DNA from 2 places in the Paenibacillus sp. FSL R10-2748 genome. Region 1 is predicted to be linked to the other one. Evidence: riboswitches for the same ligand, from Rfam matches in the RefSeq annotation. Region 1 holds a riboswitch; the other holds the start of a gene.
The links. Region 1 has a riboswitch for S-adenosylmethionine ahead of metA (homoserine O-acetyltransferase MetA). Riboswitches for the same ligand answer to the same signal wherever they lie in the genome.

Region 1 (9,696 bases):
AAAGGTAGAAGCTTGATAGATCGGGACGCTCGAAGCCCCCGTAACACTGTCAATTTCAGAGCCGAAATGCAGCAGCTTGGTAGCGAACTTCCGCTCTTTGTCCAGATCCTGGCCGATCCTTCTCGCATCCTCTATCATTGCTGCTCCCCTCCTTCTACTTCTTGACGTGCAACTTCCAGCGCCGAACGCAAATCTTCAATTAGGTCGTCTGTATGTTCAATGCCGACGGAGAAACGCAACAGCCTGTCATCCACCCCGACTGCATCCCGAATTTCTGCTGGTATGTCCGCATGTGTCTGCACAGCGGGATAGGTCATTAGCGATTCCACACCGCCGAGACTTTCCGCAAACGCAATGAGCTTAATGTGACGAAGCAAAGGCTCCACATAACGAGCATCCTTTACTTTAAAGGAGAAGATACCCGTATTTCCGCTGGATTGTTTATTTTGAATCTCACGACCTGGGTGGCCTTCGAGAGCTGGATAAAATACTTCCGCCACCGCCGGATGCGTCAGTAAATAGTTAGATAGCACTGTTGCATTATGCTGATGTCGGTCCATACGCAGCGCTAACGTCTTCATCCCCTTCATCAACTGATAGCAGTCGCTCGGGGAAAGCACGGCCCCTATGGAATTGTGCAGGAAGGAAATTTCAGCTGATAGCTCTTTGCCTTTGGTTACGATCAGCCCTGCCAGCACATCATTGTGTCCGCCCAAATATTTGGTTGCGCTATGTACCACAATATCAGCGCCCAGCTCCAATGGCCGCTGGAAATATGGGGTTAGCAGCGTATTATCTACAATGGTAAGCAACTGATGTTGTGATGCCCACTCGGCAACCGCTCGAATATCAGTGATCATCATTAACGGATTTGTAGGTGTTTCTATGAATACAGCTTTGGTATTCGGTCGACATGACTGTTCGAGTGCTTCAAGATCGTTCGTATCCACATAACTTGCTGTTACACCAAATTTAGATAAAATACGCTCCAGCAAGCGATATGTCCCGCCATACAGATCCAGCGATACAATGAGGTGATCTCCCTGTCCAAACAATGCAAATACCGTTTGCAGCGCCGCCATACCTGAGCTACATGCAAAACCTGCATCACCCGATTCAAGTGCAGCAGAAGCCTCTTCCAGTACCTTTCGCGTAGGATTGATCGTCCGAATGTAATCAAATCCTGTGCTTTGACCTAGACGGGGATGGCGGAACGCCGTAGATTGGTAAATCGGGTAATTAACAGCCCCGGTTACTGGCTCCTCTACTGAACCGATTTGTGCCAATCTGCTTTCGATTTTCCACTGTTTCTCACTCATATGAATCCTCCTGTTAACTTCCATAGTGGGTGCTATAACATATCCTGCAAAAATGGATGTCAAAGACTATACTGCTGCGCTACTGCAAGGTGGTACTGTACAAGGGTAAACTACAAGCCCCTTTTTAAATCTGGGGCCCGATATCGTAAGGTGTTTCTTGGTATACATAATAGTTCAGCCAATTCGAGAATAATAAATTGGCGTGTGCCCGCCAGATTGAGGGTGGTGTGCGCTTGGGATCATCATTAGGGAAATAATTTTTGGGGACTTCAACATCCATTCCTTTGCCCACATCGCGGTCGTATTCCCATTTCAGGGAAAGCGGGTCATATTCAGAATGCCCAGTTACAAAAATTTGTTTACCGTCAAGCGTGGCTACGAGGTACACTCCAGCCTCCTCGGATTCGGATAAAACTTCTAATTCGGTAATATGATCAATATCTTCCCGCCGAACCTCCGTATGTCTGGAGTGAGGAGCATAAAACAATTCATCAAAGCCGCGTAGCAATTTTACTTTAGGTTTAATCACGGTGTGTGGAAATACGCCAAAGCATTTGTAGTCGAGCCCGTATTTAGGGACATCGAAATGATGGTATAAGCCTGCCTGTGAGGCCCAACAGATATGCATGGTCGAAGTTACATTCGTTTTCGTCCATTCAAAGATTTGCTGGATCTCCTCCCAGTAGTTAACATCCTCAAACTCAAGCTGTTCAACCGGGGCTCCTGTAATGACCATGCCGTCAAAACGACTGTTCTTGATCTCGTCAAACGTTTTATAGAACATGTTCAAATATTCTTGCGATGTATTTTTGGATACATGAGACTTCATGTGCACCAGCGTGACATCCACTTGCAGCGGCGTATTGCCGACCAAGCGCAACAGTTGGGTTTCCGTCGTCTCCTTTGTAGGCATTAAATTCAAAATGGCGATACGCAACGGACGAATATCCTGATGATAAGCCAAGCTTTCATCCATTACGAAAATATTTTCGCCCTCCAGCACTTCCTTGGCAGGTAGCGTGTCTGGGATTTTAATCGGCATGTAAACTCACTCCTTGTTCGGTAAGTTTTGCGAAAATCGTCTTGTTGAGATGCCGGGCATATAATAAAAAGACCTTTCTCAGGTTAGAGAAAGGTCATATTTGTATCCATATGCGCCTCTCTCATCTGTCAGGGCAACGCTCTTTGTACAAAGCGCGCGTCCTGCAAGAATTAGCACCGTGCGATTAAAATCGCCGGTTGCCGGGTATCATCGGGCTAGTCCCTCCACCTGCTCTTGATAAGATTTCGCTATATTCATTTTAGGTTCACAAAGTTCTTGTTGTTCACTTTAATGCATCGGCTGGGCTTCGTCAAGATGGGACTTTTAAATTTGTACCCTGCATTCACATTTTGTCTACCTTTTCCATAGGTTAAATCATATCCCTCCTATCGTTGAAGCTCTTGCCACTACTGTTGATTTAGCCCATGATTTTGCGCTTGAAAGGCCGTAGGCCGAGCGTTATACTATACAAGTGCTATTAGGCAGAAATATGGAGTAGTAGTGCAGATTTGAGTGTTTCCTGCGATACTGTGGCAATCTAAAAAAGAACATTTGAGAGGTGAATCCGGAATGGAAGGCGACCCGAGTCCGAATAGGCGGCGATCCCTGAACAACAGCATAGGAATGACTTCAGCTTGCCGAAAGACGGGACGCCAGGCTCTGCATGCTCCAAAAGCCTCCGGCTTTTGATGGGAGTGCACGCTTACCCGCACCGGCTAACTGGCTAACTGAGTCCATTCCTTATGCTTAAGGTAAACGTATTTCCGTTACGACGGAGCATAAGGAGTGACATATATGAAAATCCGTTTGGTCAACAACGGGGTTTTTACCCCTGTCGAAGAAATTGAAATGGCGCTTACTGCACCGGCAGAAGGTTTTTATTGGATTGATGCCGATGTCGATGATTTGACAGTGCTCCAGCCTTTATTTTCCATGCATGATCTTGCAGTAGAAGACTGTTTGAGTGAAGAAGAACAGCGTCCGAAGATTGAAATTTATGAAAGCCATTATTTTATCGTTGTAAATAGCATTCGTTTTGATGATGAAGAAATATTTTTGCGAGCTTTGAACATTTTTCTCGGCCGCCATTTTATCATTACGGTGACCAAGCAGAAAATAAATGAGCTTCGTACCCTCAAGCCTATGCTGTGGGAGCAAGAAGTCAGCCAGCCTGACCGTTTTATGTATCTGTTGGTCGACTTGATTGTTGACAACTATTTTCTGGTTGGTGACCGGATTGAGGTCCGCATTGAGAAGCTGGAAGAAGATATTCTAATGCATACGAAAAAGTCGCATTTGAACGAAATCATCGGCTTACGAAGTGAGATTCTGTGGCTGAAAAAAGTGCTGGGTCCACAAAAAGAAGTCATCAATACCCTGAACAAACGGGATTTGCGGCTCATCGACGATCAATTGCAAAAATATTTCAGCGACATTTATGAAAATGCTGTGAAAATTTCGGAGACTTTTGAAACTTACCGCGACTTGATGGGTAACCTTCGAGAAGCTTATCAATCCAGTATCGCCAACCGTGCCAATGAAATTATGCGTGTGTTTACGGCAATTACGACCGTATTTATGCCATTGACAGTCATTACCGGAATATATGGGATGAACTTCGATAATATGCCTGAGCTTCATACACGTTATGGCTATTTTGTCGTCATTGGTATTATGGTGGCATTAGGTGTCAGTATGTTCTGTATTTTCCGCAAGAAAGACTGGGTTTAAAAAGAACAGGGGGGAAAAGTACCGAGTTGGATACTTTTTTCGATTTTCAGCTTGGTCATAAAAAGCAGCAGCCGTGTCCTGTGTGGAACTCGCTGCTGCTTTTTAGTATGTTGAACCCTGAATGTACTTTAATACTTTAGCTTTATTCAATCAGTTCTATATTATCCAACATGTCGGTCGGGTACCTGCTGATGACGAAACCGTATACGGATCAGACGCAGACGCTCGTAAATTTGATCCAGTCCTGTTTCGGTTGCCTTTTCTTCCCCATACACTTTCAGCATGACGGGCTTGAGCAGCGTATCCCCCAACTCTTCATAAGCAGACCAGATGGCTGCCTGCTCCTCCTCAGATACATTCACCAACTCCTTGCGGATCAGCTTCTCCATATCAATGCCATCCCTGTCCAAATGCTCCACAGCTTCAATCATCTCTCTACGATGCAAACCTGTCTTCATTCCGATATGCTCCAGTGAAAGACCGTCCGAAATGCCTTCGATAATCGTTCTAGTTAGGCTGAATTTGTTCAGCTCCTGCCTGTACTGGTTCTCTTTTTGCTTGTATAGCCATGACAAAAAAACTTCTTCTTCCAGCGTCTCTGTTACCCAGTTTAACGGAAATGGTGTGGTCCGGTCATTTTGTGTCGTAATAGCCAATAGCTCCGTCCCATATTGCGACACTTTACCCTGCCCCATACCAGGCAGTTCCAACAGTTCTTCTTCGGTATGGGGAAGATAGACGCTAATGAGTCGAAGCAGCCGATTCGTAGCGATAAAATAAGGTGCTTTTCGTTCCGTTGCTGCCTTTTGCCGTCTCCACATCGTCAACTGCTCATACACTTCATCACGTGGAAACAAATCACTGTAGCAATACAGCTTTTGCAGCGTTTGTCCTCGTCCTGATGATCCTTCTTGCTCATGAAATACGCCATGGATTAAGGGCCTATAGCCCTCAGCCATTTTGAGCGCCAGCTCATGACGGTATACATGTAGTAATTCCTGCCACAAGCTGCCCTCATACCAAAGGTCGTCTATACTTTCATCCGGGACATGCTGTGTGCTCCAGCCTGCACTCCATCCCCCTTCATGCTGCCCAATCCATACCTGAGCAAAGTCCTCATAGCCCTGTTCATTTCGTTTGGACAAGCGATTTAAAAATACAATATCCATGATTTCTTCCTCCCTCATATCGTTGAAAGACAGTCCCGCACAACACAAAAACGCAAAAAAAAGCACCCATCCTGCGTATTCGCAAGAAAGGTGCTTCCCTTTTTGAGCCGTACTATACTGTTGCCTATATAATAACCGTACCTTGGAGTGCCGTCAACCATAAATTCTAATGATTCAGCTTTTCCTTTGCCAATGCCAGAGCACCGCACAATCCAGCATTGTCACCCAATCCCGGAGATACGATATATTGCTCAATATCTGTTGCCAGACTCGAATGCTGTACGTATCCGTTCAAAAGTTCTTGAAGCTTGGTACGAATGAGCGGGAACAGTTGGTCCTGCTTCATCACTCCCCCGCCCATAATAATTTTTTGCGGTGACAGGATTAATACATAGCTCATTAAAGCCTGTGCCAGATAGTACGCTTCCATTTCCCAGGCCGAGTGATCGACAGAAAGCTCATGTCCTTTAACCTTCCATCTTTTTTCGAGCGCAGGACCTGCTGCCAGTCCCTCCAAACAATCTCCGTGATAAGGACATGTCCCCTCGTAAGTATCTTCTGGGTGACGACGTACCAGAATATGCCCCATTTCCGGGTGGGATAATCCATGTATCAGCTTTCCACCAACCAAAGCACCCGCCCCGATGCCTGTACCTATCGTAATATACAGACAGTTGTCCAATCCTTTGGCGGCACCCCAAATAGACTCACCAAGTGCTGCTCCATTCACATCCGTGTCAAACCCCATAGGCACATCAAAATGCTCTTTCAGTTTGCCAATCAGATTGTAATTTCCCCAATGTGGCTTTGGCGTTGTTGTAATATAGCCATATGTATCACTACCTTCGATAGGATCAATCGGCCCGAACGAGCCTACGCCCAATGCTTCAATGCCCTTGCCTTCAAAAAATGCGATGACATTCTCCATTGTTTCTGCTGGGGTGGTTGTTGGAAAGCTCGCCCGTTCCAGTACCTCTCCACGTTCGTTGCCAATTCCACATACAAATTTGGTACCGCCTGCCTCAATTGCTCCCAATACTGTCATAGTTGCTGTTGTCCCCTTTCGATAATCCGGTTCTCTCTCCACTATATTCACCTGAAATGTACCTGAGGTCAATCCCCTTATTGCAATTGTATATAATCCTTCACATGACTATATAACTCCGTCGACATATGGGTATATAAATAAGGACACTAACGCACCAAGCGTCAGCATCCCTATATTACTTACTTTACTTAAATTGTCCGTATCAAGCCTAACAGCTTTATTAAGATCCGGTTGCGACACCCATCAATGTACACAAGCTTTTCATTTCAAGCTGCTCAAACTTGTCTACAATTTGCACGTGATCCAGCGTCAGCAGACAGCTATCCAAAGCACATGCTACAGGTACACCACAGTGAATTTCAGCAAGTTTGCGTGAAAGATGCAGCATATCCAAATCACTCTCAATTTTTTTACGGACCGAGGGTGTTAATTGATCCAGATTCTCCAGAATGCCCTCAATAGAGTCGTATTCCTGAACCAGCTTGAGTGCCGTTTTCTCGCCAATACCTCGTACTCCGGGATAATTATCGCTTGCATCCCCCATCAGGCCTTTAAGGTCCACCACTTGACGTGGCTTAAGCCCTTTTTCAGTCAGCAGGGTCTCCGGGGTGTATACCATATAATTGCCGTGCCCTTTTTTCATAATAATGACCCGTGTCCGCTCATCCACTAATTGAAGTAAATCATGATCTCCTGAGAGAATCATTACATCCATGTCCTCATTTTGCGAATAATGACGTGCAAGCGTACCGATACAATCATCGGCTTCAAAGCCTTCCGCTCCAATGTTGGGAATGCCGAGGCTGTCCGTCACTTCACGAATCAATGTAAATTGGGGAATCAAATCATCCGGTGCGTCGGCTCGGTTTCCTTTATACGCAGCAAAATGTTCCCCACGGAATGTCGTTCCGCCCATATCCCAGCAGCAAATGACATGTGTAGGATTAAACGTTTGGACTGCGTCCCAAAAATATCGAATAAAACCATATATGGCGTTCGTTGGCACCCCAGCTTTTGTACGACGGATATAACCGTTTGCGGCGGTTGCATAATAAGCGCGAAATAGCAGGGCCATGCCGTCAACCAGCATTACGGATTGTTCATTGCGTTGTGTCACAGATTGTATTGCTCCCATTCATCATAATATTTAACCCCCACAGTATAACATATCGTGAGTGTAAATTGGGCGTTATTGAGCTTCCCATGTGCCCTCAAATGTTTCCTCTTTGAATCCTATCGTTACTTTGTTCCCGTCGGTTACAATCGGGCGTTTGATTAATCTACCATTCGAGGATAAAAGCGAAATTTGCTCTTCACGACTCATGTCTCCAAGTTTATCTTTCAGCTTTAGCTCTTTGTACACCTCACCGCTTGTATTAAAAAACTTTTTCAGCTCCAGCCCGCTTTTTCGAATTAAATCTTCCAATTCCTCCGGGCCGGGCGGCTGTTCAAAAATAGGAATAAGTTCCGTCTCATGTCCCTTGTTTTGCAGCCATTTCACTGCATTACGACAGGTACTGCATTTAGAATACTGATATACTTTCAGTTGGCTCATCGCTAGATTAACCTCCATTTGGTTTTGATAGCTTATTTATATTTTATTCTGAAAAATATTGCGCTCTTAATAGCTCCTGCATTTCAGCCATATCTTCAGGTAGAGGAGCATAGAACGTCAGCTGCCCCCCGGTTACAGGATGCTCCAAGGAAAGCTCTGAGGCGTGCAAGGCTTGTCGAGGCATCCTGGCATCAAGCTGATCATATCGCTCACGTTGCGCAGCATCATCGGGTGTAATCCGGTACATTTTATCTCCGATCAACGGACAACCGATATAAGTCATATGCACTCGAATTTGGTGCGTACGCCCGGATTCCAACTTTAGTCCGATGCGACTTCCCCCGTTCCACACTTCCTCCAGCTTATACAGCGTAAGGGCAGGATAACCATCCGGGGTCACCATACGTAAATGCGGATTATCCGGGCTGCGGTCAATTGGTCCGTCTACCTTACCTTCCTGCAGCTCAGGACGCCCATGCACCAGAGCCGTATAGCGCTTATCCACCGTTCCCGCAATCATCTGCTCAGAAATATGCTGGTGTACATACGGATTTTTGGCTACTACCAGCACACCCGTCGTCTCTTGATCAAGACGATGAACAGGACGAAACCGGAACAGTTCTCCCTTGGCCTGCCAATAATGCACAACCCCATTAGCCAGTGTTCCTGTGTAATGACCGTGAGTCGGATGGACAATCATACCCGCCGCCTTGTTCACCACTAACAAATGTTCATCCTCAAACAATATCTCAAAAGGAATGGGTTCAGGTAAAATATCATCAGAACGCTCGCGCTCCATGCGAATTTCTACTTGATCCCCGGACTTTACCTTAACGCTGATGTACACACGTGTCCCGTTCAGCATAATACCTTGCTCGGTCAGCTTGAGTTTGGATATTAACTTTCGAGAAATGTTCATACGTTTTTGTAAAATAGTCTTCAACAGCATGCCCTCCTCCTCAGGAGGGATCGTATATACGATAGGTTCATAGTACAAGCTCATCACAAATTCCCGGTTGCCTCCTTATTTGCGGAACACTTTTTTGCTGCGCACATATTCGACATCGGGCACACCCTGACGGACATTCGCTGTGCGAGCAACGGCAAAGAAATAATCGGAAAGACGGTTCAAATACCGACGTACCGCCGGATTGATGTCCGTATGTTTACCTAATGTAACAGCACGGCGTTCCGCGCGTCGGCAAACCGTACGGCAAACATGAAGCGTTGAGGATAATGTGCTACCACCCGGTATAATAAAACGCTCCACCTTCGGATTTTCCTCCTGACATGCATCAATCCAGCCTTCCAGTCGCTCTGCCAGCTCGTCTTTCACCTTATATTTGCTTTCACTGATTTTAACAAACGCCAAATCCGAACCACAATCAAACAGCTCCTGCTGTATTTCCTCCAATTGAGTCCGAATATCCGCAAACTTTTCCCCTTCGGCAAAGCTGATCGCTTGTCCTACAAAGCTGTTCAGCTCGTCAATTGTACCGTATGCCTCCACACGGTCATCATCTTTGGACACTCGACCTCCAATCACAGAAGTTTGTCCTTCATCACCTGTTCTGGTATAGATCCCCATATTACTCCATCCCCCTTATCATTCCGTAAGTGCTTTCAGCACCTTGATGGCTTCTTCCTTATTGCTTGTACGAGGCGGCACGGTAGCAAATAATGTTTTTGAGTTATATTTTAGCTCCTTAAACATCTTCATCTGCTCCACCGGAATTCCGAACAAATGAGTTTCCTTGCTTACATCTGTTTCTTCTTCCTCCTGCCCCTTCTTCTTAAATACGCCGCCCTCGAACACGCCCCGAGCGTACGTC
Region 2 (9,696 bases), on a different contig from region 1:
TGCGTAATGAGCCATTGCCTACGACGATTATCATCGGTGGCCCGCCTGCCCTGATTGCGTCTGCCATTGCGCCAGCACCGGAAAACTTGCCTGAGCTGTTGCTGGCTTCGCTTATTATGGGAGGCAAGCTGCCCATGACAGAAGACCCGCTTGGGGGCCACCGGATTCCAGCAGAAGCAGAATTTGCAATCAGCGGTTATGTACCGCCTCATGAACGCCGTCCGGAAGGCCCGTTTGGTGATCATTTTGGCTATTACTCATTACAGCATGATTTCCCTGTATTTCATGTCAAACATATGCATCACCGCAAGGATGCCATTTATCCGGCAACCATTGTAGGTAAGCCTCGGCAAGAAGACTACTATCTCGGTGAGTTTTTGCAACGTCTGCTGTCGCCTGCATATCCGCTTGTGATGCCTTCCGTCAAGTCCCTGTGGGCGTATGCGGAAACGGGTGTACATGCGCTAGCAGCGGCAGTGGTACGTGAAAGCTACTCCCGTGAAGCGCTTGTATCCGGTTTTACTATTTTGGGTCAAGGTCAATTGTCGTTGACCAAGTTCCTGATGCTGACGGATCGAGTAATTGATTTATCTGACTTTAACCTGCTGCTGGAAACCATTCTGGAGCGATTTAATCCAGCAAGGGATTTATTTATTTTCAATCACACGTCACACGATACACTCGATTACACAGGCCGCAAGCTGAATCATGGTAGTAAGGCGATTCTGATGGGGATAGGTGAGCCTGTACGTGAATTGCCTCGTGCTTATGAGGGAGGCGATCTGCCGGGAATTCGTGAAATTGAGCCCTATTGCGGAGGTTGCCTCGTCGTATCGGGTGCGTCCTTTGAGCAGGAGCCTGAGCTGGCGGCACGTGTTTTGGAGCGATTAGCAGCGGGTGAGCAAGAGTGGCCGCTCGTCTTCATTGTGGACGATGCCAAAGAAGTCGTTCGCTCTCAAGCCTCGTTCCTGTGGACGGTATTCACACGCTTTAACCCGGCTACGGATATGTACGCGGACAGCGAAGTGCGTTTGCATCATCTGAACTATAAGCTGCCGATTGTAGTGGATGCGCGTATGAAGCCAGGGTATCCGGATGAGGTGTTACCGCGTGAGGATATTGTTAAGCTTGTAGATCAACGATGGACGAGTTATTTCGCTTGACGCCCTAATTAAACCTACAGCCGGATTCTACATTTATAAGGAGGCGTAAGCATGATACGCAAGCTACTGGGTGAGCCACCACGTGTGAACAAAGGCATCCTGCTAGATGCCATGAATAGCATGTCAGATATGTTGAACCTGCTGGAGCGGCAAATTCAGGCTGGTGGAGATCCGACCCACGATTTTCGGAAGGCGGATATTTTGACACGCGGTCTAATGTCATCTCTGGATGAACTGGAGCAGAGCCATCATGCTGCCGCCTTTTTCCGTATGAAAGTGAAAGCTGGATATGCTGAAGATATGAGCGAGGATGAAAAATCCGACTATGCATTATATGTTTTCTTTTATAAAGATGGGTTTGTGAGGGTATTCTCCATTTTAGATAAGCTGGGCAACTGGCTAAATGATCTGTGTGATTTAAAAACAGGGCAGTATAAGGCTCACTATTCGTATTTTACCGTGTTGCGGCAGCTCAAGTATCTCAAAATGCATCCTGTATTGACCGATAATTTAATTGATATCAAGGACACATACAACGATGCCATCAATCGGCTGCGTAAGCGTCGGAATACGGAGATACACTATATGAATACGGAAATGCAGGATGATCTCTGGCAACGACACCGAGCTTTGTATGGAAAAATCCAACTGGAGGACCTCGATCACCATTTAGAAGATTTGCAGCAGGGCTTGGAAATGGTGTGTCGGTCGCTGTCAAACGCCTTTACTTATACTGCGAAACAATGGGAGAACCGGGCAGTACGCCCAAAAATATGATAGAAAATATCCTTTGACAAAGCAATGTAAACTATCTATACTGAAACCTAGTTTCAGAAAAATGCTTGAATTATGTTTTTTTATATAAACTTAACGGACAGCTAAAGCTGGAGTTTAACATATTTTTCTTATCCAGAGAGGTGGAGGGACTGGCCCGATGAAGCCCGGCAACCCGTTCTTTCCCGGTGTAATACACTGGGAGGGAACATGATGGTGCTAATTCCTACAAAACCGCTAGAGTTATAGCGATTTTGGCAGATGAGAAAAGGTTCGCAAGGTGGGGCCCTTTTCATTCTGTGAAAGGGGCTCTTTTTTGTATAAATAAATAGCGATTTTATACAATCCTGAGAGATGACAACTGGTTAAAAGGGTAAGGAAGAAGTGAAGGGGGTCGCAGCACGTTGATAGAGCTTAAGCAGTTAACCAAGCATTATGGCAAAGGCAACCGACGCGTTAATGCGCTATCTGGGTTGAATCTTTCTATAAAGCGTGGAGAAATATTCGGAGTGATTGGTCACTCCGGGGCGGGGAAAAGTACATTGATCCGCTGTATTAATTTATTGGAACGCCCTACTTCAGGCGAAGTATGGGTAGACGGGGTAAACCTCGCTACTGTGAGTCAATCCCAGTTACAGAAGCAACGTCGAAAAATCGGAATGATTTTTCAGCATTTTAATTTGTTATCTTCGGCAACGGTGTATGACAATATTGCATTTCCTTTGCGGTTGGTTAACACTCCCAGGGAAAAGCTGGACATGAAAGTTCGTGAGCTGCTGGAACTGGTAGGTCTGGAAGAACACAGTGGAAAGTATCCGTCACAGCTCTCAGGTGGACAGAAACAGCGGGTAGGAATTGCACGGGCGCTGGCTAGTGATCCTCATGTATTGCTGTGTGACGAAGCGACTTCAGCGCTTGATCCGCAGACGACGGGGTCTATCCTGAAATTGCTGTTGGATATTAATCAGCGCTTTAATTTAACCATCGTGCTGATTACACATGAAATGCATGTCATTCAAAGCATTTGTGATCGAGTTGGCGTCATTCATCAGGGCGACATCGTGGAGCAAGGCCCAGTGGCGGAAGTATTTTTGAAGCCACAGCACCAGGTAACCAAGGACTTTATCCAACGGGAGTCAGAACATCCCGAAGAGTTGCAAGCAGCGATTGCGGCAGCAGGTGGCGGCGAGTCGGCGCAGGTAGTACGTATCTCCTTCTTGGGCAGTAAAACATATGATGCGATTCTGTCGCGTACGGCTCGAAGCACTGGTGTTGATTTTGCGATCTTGCAGGGAACCATATCTACGATTAAAAATGTACCCTATGGACAGCTGATCGTTCGTTTTGAAGGAAACCATGAAGATATAGAGCATACGTTGCGCGAAGTGTCTGGGCAAGGACTTGATGTGGAGGTGATCGGACAATGAGCGAACTTGATTTTTCACAAGTGAGTTGGGAAGAGCTAGGGAATTCTACGCTGGAAACCCTTCAGATGCTCGGGGCATCCGCATTGTTCACCCTCATTATTGGTTTGCCGCTCGGCATATTATTGTTTCTGGCGAGTCGCTCCTCGTTAACTCTGATGAAGGTGATATACATTGTATTATCATTCATCGTTAACATTTTACGTTCCGTACCATTTATCATTTTGATCGTTGCACTTATTCCTTTTACACGATCGCTGGTAGGTACCTCGACCGGGGTGTTGGGAACCATTCCACCATTGGTTATCGGGGCTGCCCCATTCTTCGCACGTCTTGTCGAAACGTCTCTGCGTGAAGTGGACAAGGGTGTCATTGAAGCCGCACAAGCGATGGGTGCCTCGACAGGACAAATTATCCGGCGTGTGCTGTTACGTGAGGCACTTCCGGGTCTGCTCGCTGCATTAACCATTACCGTCGTTACACTCGTATCCTACACGGCAATGTCCGGGATGATCGGGGGCGGTGGACTAGGTACACTGGCTATCAACTACGGCTATTATCGTTATGAAACGGCTGTCATGATCGTTGCGGTCGTGCTGATGGTCGTATTGGTACAATTGCTGCAAATGGCGGGAGATCGCCTCGTGCGGCATTATACTCGAAAATAGGGAAAACATATAGATATCCTTATTGATCAGGACGTCTGCTCCTGAATATTACAAATTATTGGAGGGGTAATAACATGAAGAAATGGGTATTGGCTGTATTAAGCTTGACATTAATTGCGGTGCTGGCGGCTTGCGGTACAAAGAGCACAACATCGGATACAAACAATGCGAACCAAAATACAGGCGGATCACCACGTGAAGTGGAGCTGAAAGTTGGAGCTTCTCCTGTGCCGCATGCGGAAATTTTGGAAGCGATCAAACCTCAATTGGAAAAAGAAGGAATTCGTCTCCAAGTCGTTCAGTTTAACGACTATGTACAGCCGAACGTACAATTGTTTGACAAGCAACTGGATGCTAACTTCTTTCAACATGTACCTTACTTGGATGTGATGAACAAAGAGCGCAAAATGGATCTGGTTTCTGTGGGCGCAGTTCATTTGGAGCCATTCGGTATCTACTCCCAAAAATATAAAAAGCTTGATGAAATCCCTGATGGCGCAACTGTAGCCATTCCGAACGATGCGACAAACGGAGGCCGCGCATTGCTCTTGTTGGAGAAACAAGGTCTGATCAAGCTGAAAGACGCAAGCAACATTGAAGCTACGGTAAAAGATATTACTGAAAATAAGAAAAACCTGAAATTCAAGGAGCTTGAGGCAGCTATGCTGCCACGTCAGTTGCCTGAAGTGGATATTGCGTTGATCAACACGAACTACGCTCTGGAAGCGAAGCTGAATCCAACGAAGGATGCACTGGCACTGGAAGATAAAGATTCTCCTTATGCTAACGTTCTGGTAGCACGTCCTGATAATAAAGATTCCGAAGCGATTCAGAAGCTGATCAAAGCTTTGCAATCTCCAGAAACTAAAAAATTCATCGAAGATAAATACCAAGGCGCGATTATTCCAGCATTTTAAGCAGGGAACGAGAACGCATTGCACGCAAACCCCAGATTCTCTTGAACAAGAGGAATGGGGTTTCTTTTTGGATGGAGTTGTAGGGGAAGCTTAAATATTTTATACTTGGGGGTGACCGTTCTCTGTGAACAGGAGGAAAATTGTTGAGAGATAAAGTCGCATTCATAACCGGCAGTGCCAAAGGTTTAGGTAAAACGACCGCTTTGCGTCTGGCGGATGAAGGCTGTAATATTGCGCTAAATTATGTGCATAGCCAAGCAGAAGCCGAAGCGCTTAAGCGGGTGATTGAGTCTAAGGGAGTACGCTGCCTGTCTTTACAAGGGGATATCTCTGTTCAGGAAGATATCACGAGGCTGATTGGCGAAGTACAGGATCGGCTGGGCGGAGTCGATATTATGGTGAACAATGCCGGACCGTTCATCCGGGAACGCCGTCTGTTTGCGGATTACAGTGTAGCTGAGATTCATGCCATGATACAAGGGAATCTGGTCGGTACCATGTTGCTGGATCATTTGGTATTGCCCCACATGCGTAGCCAGCATTGGGGACGTATTATTCATTTTGGCTTTGGTCATGCTGGAGAAGCAAGGGCTTGGCCGCATCGCGCCGTCTACGCAGCCGCCAAGGTGGGGCTGGTGTCTTTTACGAAGTCACTGGCTGTGGAGGAAGCTCCTTATGGCATTACGGTCAATATGATCTGTCCAGGGGATATCCGAGGAGCAAATAAGGAAATGTCAATCGCCGATGTCATCGGCATGCAGGATAAAGAGACACCGCGTGGACGTCCGGGAAGTGGAGAGGACATTGCGCGAGTGATCGCCTATTTATGTGAGGAGCATTCGGATTTTATAACAGGCAATATTATGGATGTATCGGGAGGTTTAGACCCCATTCGGCCAACCATATAAGCTTAAGTGATCCTTCAGACGCTGTAACACAAAAAAGAGTCTTGAGCTTCGTTACCGAAGTCAAGACTCTCATGATCATTATGCATCAAGCATTAGAATACTTGTACCACTTCTTGGACGCCGTCGACTTCTTCGAGAAGAGCGCGTTCAATCCCTGCTTTCAGCGTGATTGTGGAACTTGGGCAACTGCCGCAAGCGCCTACCAGCTTCAGCTTAACGATGCCGTCTTCAACGTCAACCAGCTCAACGTCGCCACCATCGCGTTGCAGGAACGGACGGAGCTTATCCAGTACATCAGCTACTTCATCATACATTTGAACGCTTTGTGTTTCGCTCATTAGAATTCAACTCCTTTCCTATACCTTTATTATTATATTACAAAGCGGGCCAAATTAAAATGCCCGTCATCCAAAGCAGGTGAAAAAATGTTAAGACCTATTATTGAGTTTTGCACCAGTAATATGCATTGGGGTACCGATGAAATCATGTCCAAGCTGGAACAGAATCCAGATTATGATGTGATTGAATACGGCTGCCTAAGCAATTGCGGTCAGTGCAACGCCGAACCCTATGCAATGGTCAACGGTGAGATTGTATCCGCGGATTCAGCAGAACTTCTGTATGAAGTGATTATGAACAAAATTAAGGAAGCTGAAGCATGGGATAACCTAGATTTGGATTGATAGGCTCTGTTAGCCAGCTCCTTTTTGTAGAGAATATACATGATGCAAACACTCAAGAAACAAAGAAGACCTGCTCTGAGAGCGGGTCTTCTTTGTTTGTTTAGCATACGTTTATCCAAAATGGCGTTTGGACTTCCAGAGCACACCGCTTTTAAGCAGGCGTGGTACTCGTCCACGCAATGAGGTACTGCCCATAAAGCCATAACCGAACCCGGCCTTCTTGCCAAGTGCGCCTAATGTACCGCGCAGCTTTAAAGGATGCGGATGAGGCGTTTGACCTTTCCACAGGTCGCGTACAATGTGTGCGATCTGCTCCCCTTGCACTTCTGCCGCTTGAGCGCTTGGAGAGTAGGGAAGGCTCGCACAGTCTCCGACCACATACACCTCAGGATGGTCCGGTATTTGATAATATTCGTTGAGCACGATGCGGCCCTGAGGGTCTTTAGGGACGGCTAAATCCTGCACAATTTTTACCGGCTGAATCCCCGCTGTCCATACCACTGCATCCGTTACAATTTGCTCGTCACGGTTATAAATAGCCCCCGGCTCAATACGGGAAACCGCAACATGATTCAGGGCATTAACCTGATGCTCCTTGAACCAAGCATGTACATAGGCAGACAAACGTTGCGGGAATGCCGACAGCACCCGCTCGCCCCGATCCATAATGGTAATATTTAAATCCGTGCGGCTTTCACGTAACTCCGCAGCAATCTCAACACCGCTAAGACCGCCGCCTACAATATGGACATGTCCATATGGCTTGATTTCGTTCAAGCGCAGATAGGTTTGGCGGGTATGGTTAAACGACTGGATCGTACAGCTGTGTTCTTCAGCCCCCGGTGTATTGTGAAAGCGGTCGGTACAACCCAACGCAATGACAAGCTGGTCATAGAACAAGGGTTCACCTTCCTGAAAATGGACCGTTTTATTCTCCAGATCCATCGAGGTGACCTCTCCATATTTGCGAATAAGACGTTGTTCATTTGGAAAATGCACCCGCAAATCAAAATCAGAAACCGTACCTGCCGCGAGGGCATAGTACTCTGTTTTCAACCCCTGAAAGGGCATTCGATCCACTAAAATAACTTGAACATCGTCGGGAATGTGTTTATCCAGCAATTCTTTGGCAATGGTAAGGCCGCCATAGCCGCCCCCCAGAATAACGAAATTTTTCATCAAAATCCGCCTTCCTTTCGCTACCGTGTCCCCGGCAAATGGTCTGGTGTCTCGTCGATCTAACACAAGTTTTTGTTGTTATAAAACCCGAGAATCAGGCCTGCCTTTGTCAGGCAGACCAGCGTATTCCGAGGCAGCAGATGCTGCATGGTGTGAGTAATGGGGATGAAATGCTCGCGGGAAATTTGAATCCGATATTACATTTATTCGAAAACTTCGATTTCGTTATAGAAGGTGTCCCGTTCAACAGGTATACGTCCGGCACCTTTGACCAGCCAGATTAGCTCTTTACGGGTCAATCCGGCAGGGGTTAACGCACCTGCGGCATGGCTGATCTGCTCACGCACAATCGTGCCATGGACGTCTGATGCGCCAAAGGTGAGAGCGACCTGCGTCAATTGCGGTCCAATATTAATGAAGTAAGCTTTGACATGGTCGATATTGTCCAGCATCAGGCGGCTGATCGCAATGGTTTTGAGATCCTCGTAAGCGGAGTTACGACGCATGATGTTGGCGTTTTTGCTTTTCGGCTGCATGGACAGTGGAATAAATACCATAAATCCGTTCGTTTCGTCCTGCAATTCGCGAATTTGCAGCATATGTTCAATACGATCCTGATACGATTCGACCGAACCGTACAGCATAGTCGTATGAGTTTTCATGCCGAGATTGTGGGCCGTGCGATGTACTTCGAGATAGCGGTCCACGTTGGCTTTGGTAACACGCATCTTCTTCCGATATTCGTCGGACAAGATTTCCGCGCCACCACCAGTCAGGGATTGAAGTCCAGCCTTTTGCAGCTCCTGAAGCACTTCTTTAATACTCAAGCCGCTTATGCGTGTGAAAAAGTCAATTTCCGCTGCAGTGTAAGCTTTCAGTGTAACGTGAGGATACTTTTCATTCAGTGCCTTCAATGAGTCTACATAGTATTGGAAAGGCACATGATTATTATGACCACCGACGATATGAAATTCTCTTACCCCCGGATGGATGTGCTGCTCTACATAATCAATCATTTCCTGCCCGGACAACGTATAAGAGCCGTCCTCCCCCTGATCCTTGCGGAAATTGCAGAACGCGCAGCGCGCTTCGCATACATTGGTGAAGTACAGGCTCATGTTTTCGATAAAATAAACCTTTTTTCCGTTCTTGCGTAAATTAGCTTCGTTAGCCAACTGACCCAGTGTGAGGATATCGTCAGTTTCATACAAATATATACCGTCTTCAAGGTTCAAACGAATACCGTTCTGTACCTTTTCTACAATTTCCGCCATTCTGCGGTCTGTAAAAGGTGTAACTAATGTGGACATGCCTATTCCTCCTTCAAGTTGCTCTGTGCGAGGCTGTCCGCCAAATCAGCGGCACAAGCGCTAAGTGCGCACAGGATGTCCCGTTCCGTCGGTAAGAATCCGGCAGCGCGGATATACGATATGTGAAAAATGTTACAATGCCAGGCTACAATGATGAATATCTCAAAATATCGCCTTTGAAATGACAAATTTCCGACAGTTTCTTTTACACACTCTTCACCTATTATAAACCTCACACCACCGGTGTTCAATACAAACGAATAGAAAAACAGGTCTTTAAGCCTGTAAGGGAAGGACATTCCATGACTTGAGCACCTGCAAATAGTGGAGTATACTGAAGGAGAACATGAAGTAAAAGAGGAGGATGGAGCTATGATTAACATCACCGATTCCGCTGCTGAGCGTTTGAAGGATATGCTGGAGCAGCAGGAAACGCCGAATATGTTTTTACGTCTGGGTGTTACGCCGGGCGGTTGCACTGGATTCTCGTATGCAATGGGCTTTGACGACAACGAGACGGATCAGGATATATATATGAACGTACAGGATATGAAGATTGTAGTGGAAAAGGAAAGCATCCGCTACCTAGACGGTCTGGAAATCGACTTTGAAGAGTCTGGAATGTCAGGCGGGTTCACGATTCATAACCCGAATGCTGTAGCGACATGTG

Region 2: it holds a riboswitch for S-adenosylmethionine, as region 1 does, so the genes downstream of both, NSS66_RS19500 (methionine ABC transporter ATP-binding protein) here and metA (homoserine O-acetyltransferase MetA) in region 1, are expected to answer to the same signal.

Annotation. Positions count from the first base shown of each region.
Region 1 is NZ_JBBOTK010000001.1:803,996-813,691, forward strand. It holds gene NSS66_RS03810 (aminotransferase class V-fold PLP-dependent enzyme) at 1-138, opposite strand, end outside; gene NSS66_RS03815 (PLP-dependent transferase) at 135-1,319, opposite strand; gene metA (homoserine O-acetyltransferase MetA) at 1,444-2,361, opposite strand; SAM riboswitch class I at 2,480-2,605, opposite strand; gene corA (magnesium/cobalt transporter CorA) at 3,157-4,092, shown strand; gene NSS66_RS03830 (HRDC domain-containing protein) at 4,254-5,261, opposite strand; gene NSS66_RS03835 (ROK family protein) at 5,428-6,306, opposite strand; gene NSS66_RS03840 (5'-3' exonuclease) at 6,530-7,426, opposite strand; gene NSS66_RS03845 (arsenate reductase family protein) at 7,499-7,864, opposite strand; gene NSS66_RS03850 (RluA family pseudouridine synthase) at 7,908-8,867, opposite strand; gene NSS66_RS03855 (cob(I)yrinic acid a,c-diamide adenosyltransferase) at 8,889-9,452, opposite strand; gene NSS66_RS03860 (hypothetical protein) at 9,471-9,696, opposite strand, start outside.
Region 2 is NZ_JBBOTK010000006.1:283,249-292,944, reverse strand. It holds gene NSS66_RS19510 (UbiD family decarboxylase) at 1-1,163, shown strand, start outside; gene NSS66_RS19505 (Cthe_2314 family HEPN domain-containing protein) at 1,215-1,940, shown strand; SAM riboswitch class I at 2,066-2,205, shown strand; gene NSS66_RS19500 (methionine ABC transporter ATP-binding protein) at 2,342-3,364, shown strand; gene NSS66_RS19495 (methionine ABC transporter permease) at 3,361-4,029, shown strand; gene NSS66_RS19490 (MetQ/NlpA family ABC transporter substrate-binding protein) at 4,104-4,946, shown strand; gene NSS66_RS19485 (SDR family oxidoreductase) at 5,090-5,854, shown strand; gene NSS66_RS19480 (NifU family protein) at 5,947-6,192, opposite strand; gene NSS66_RS19475 (YuzB family protein) at 6,280-6,537, shown strand; gene NSS66_RS19470 (NAD(P)/FAD-dependent oxidoreductase) at 6,649-7,716, opposite strand; gene mqnE (aminofutalosine synthase MqnE) at 7,920-9,026, opposite strand; gene NSS66_RS19460 (HesB/IscA family protein) at 9,399-9,696, shown strand, end outside.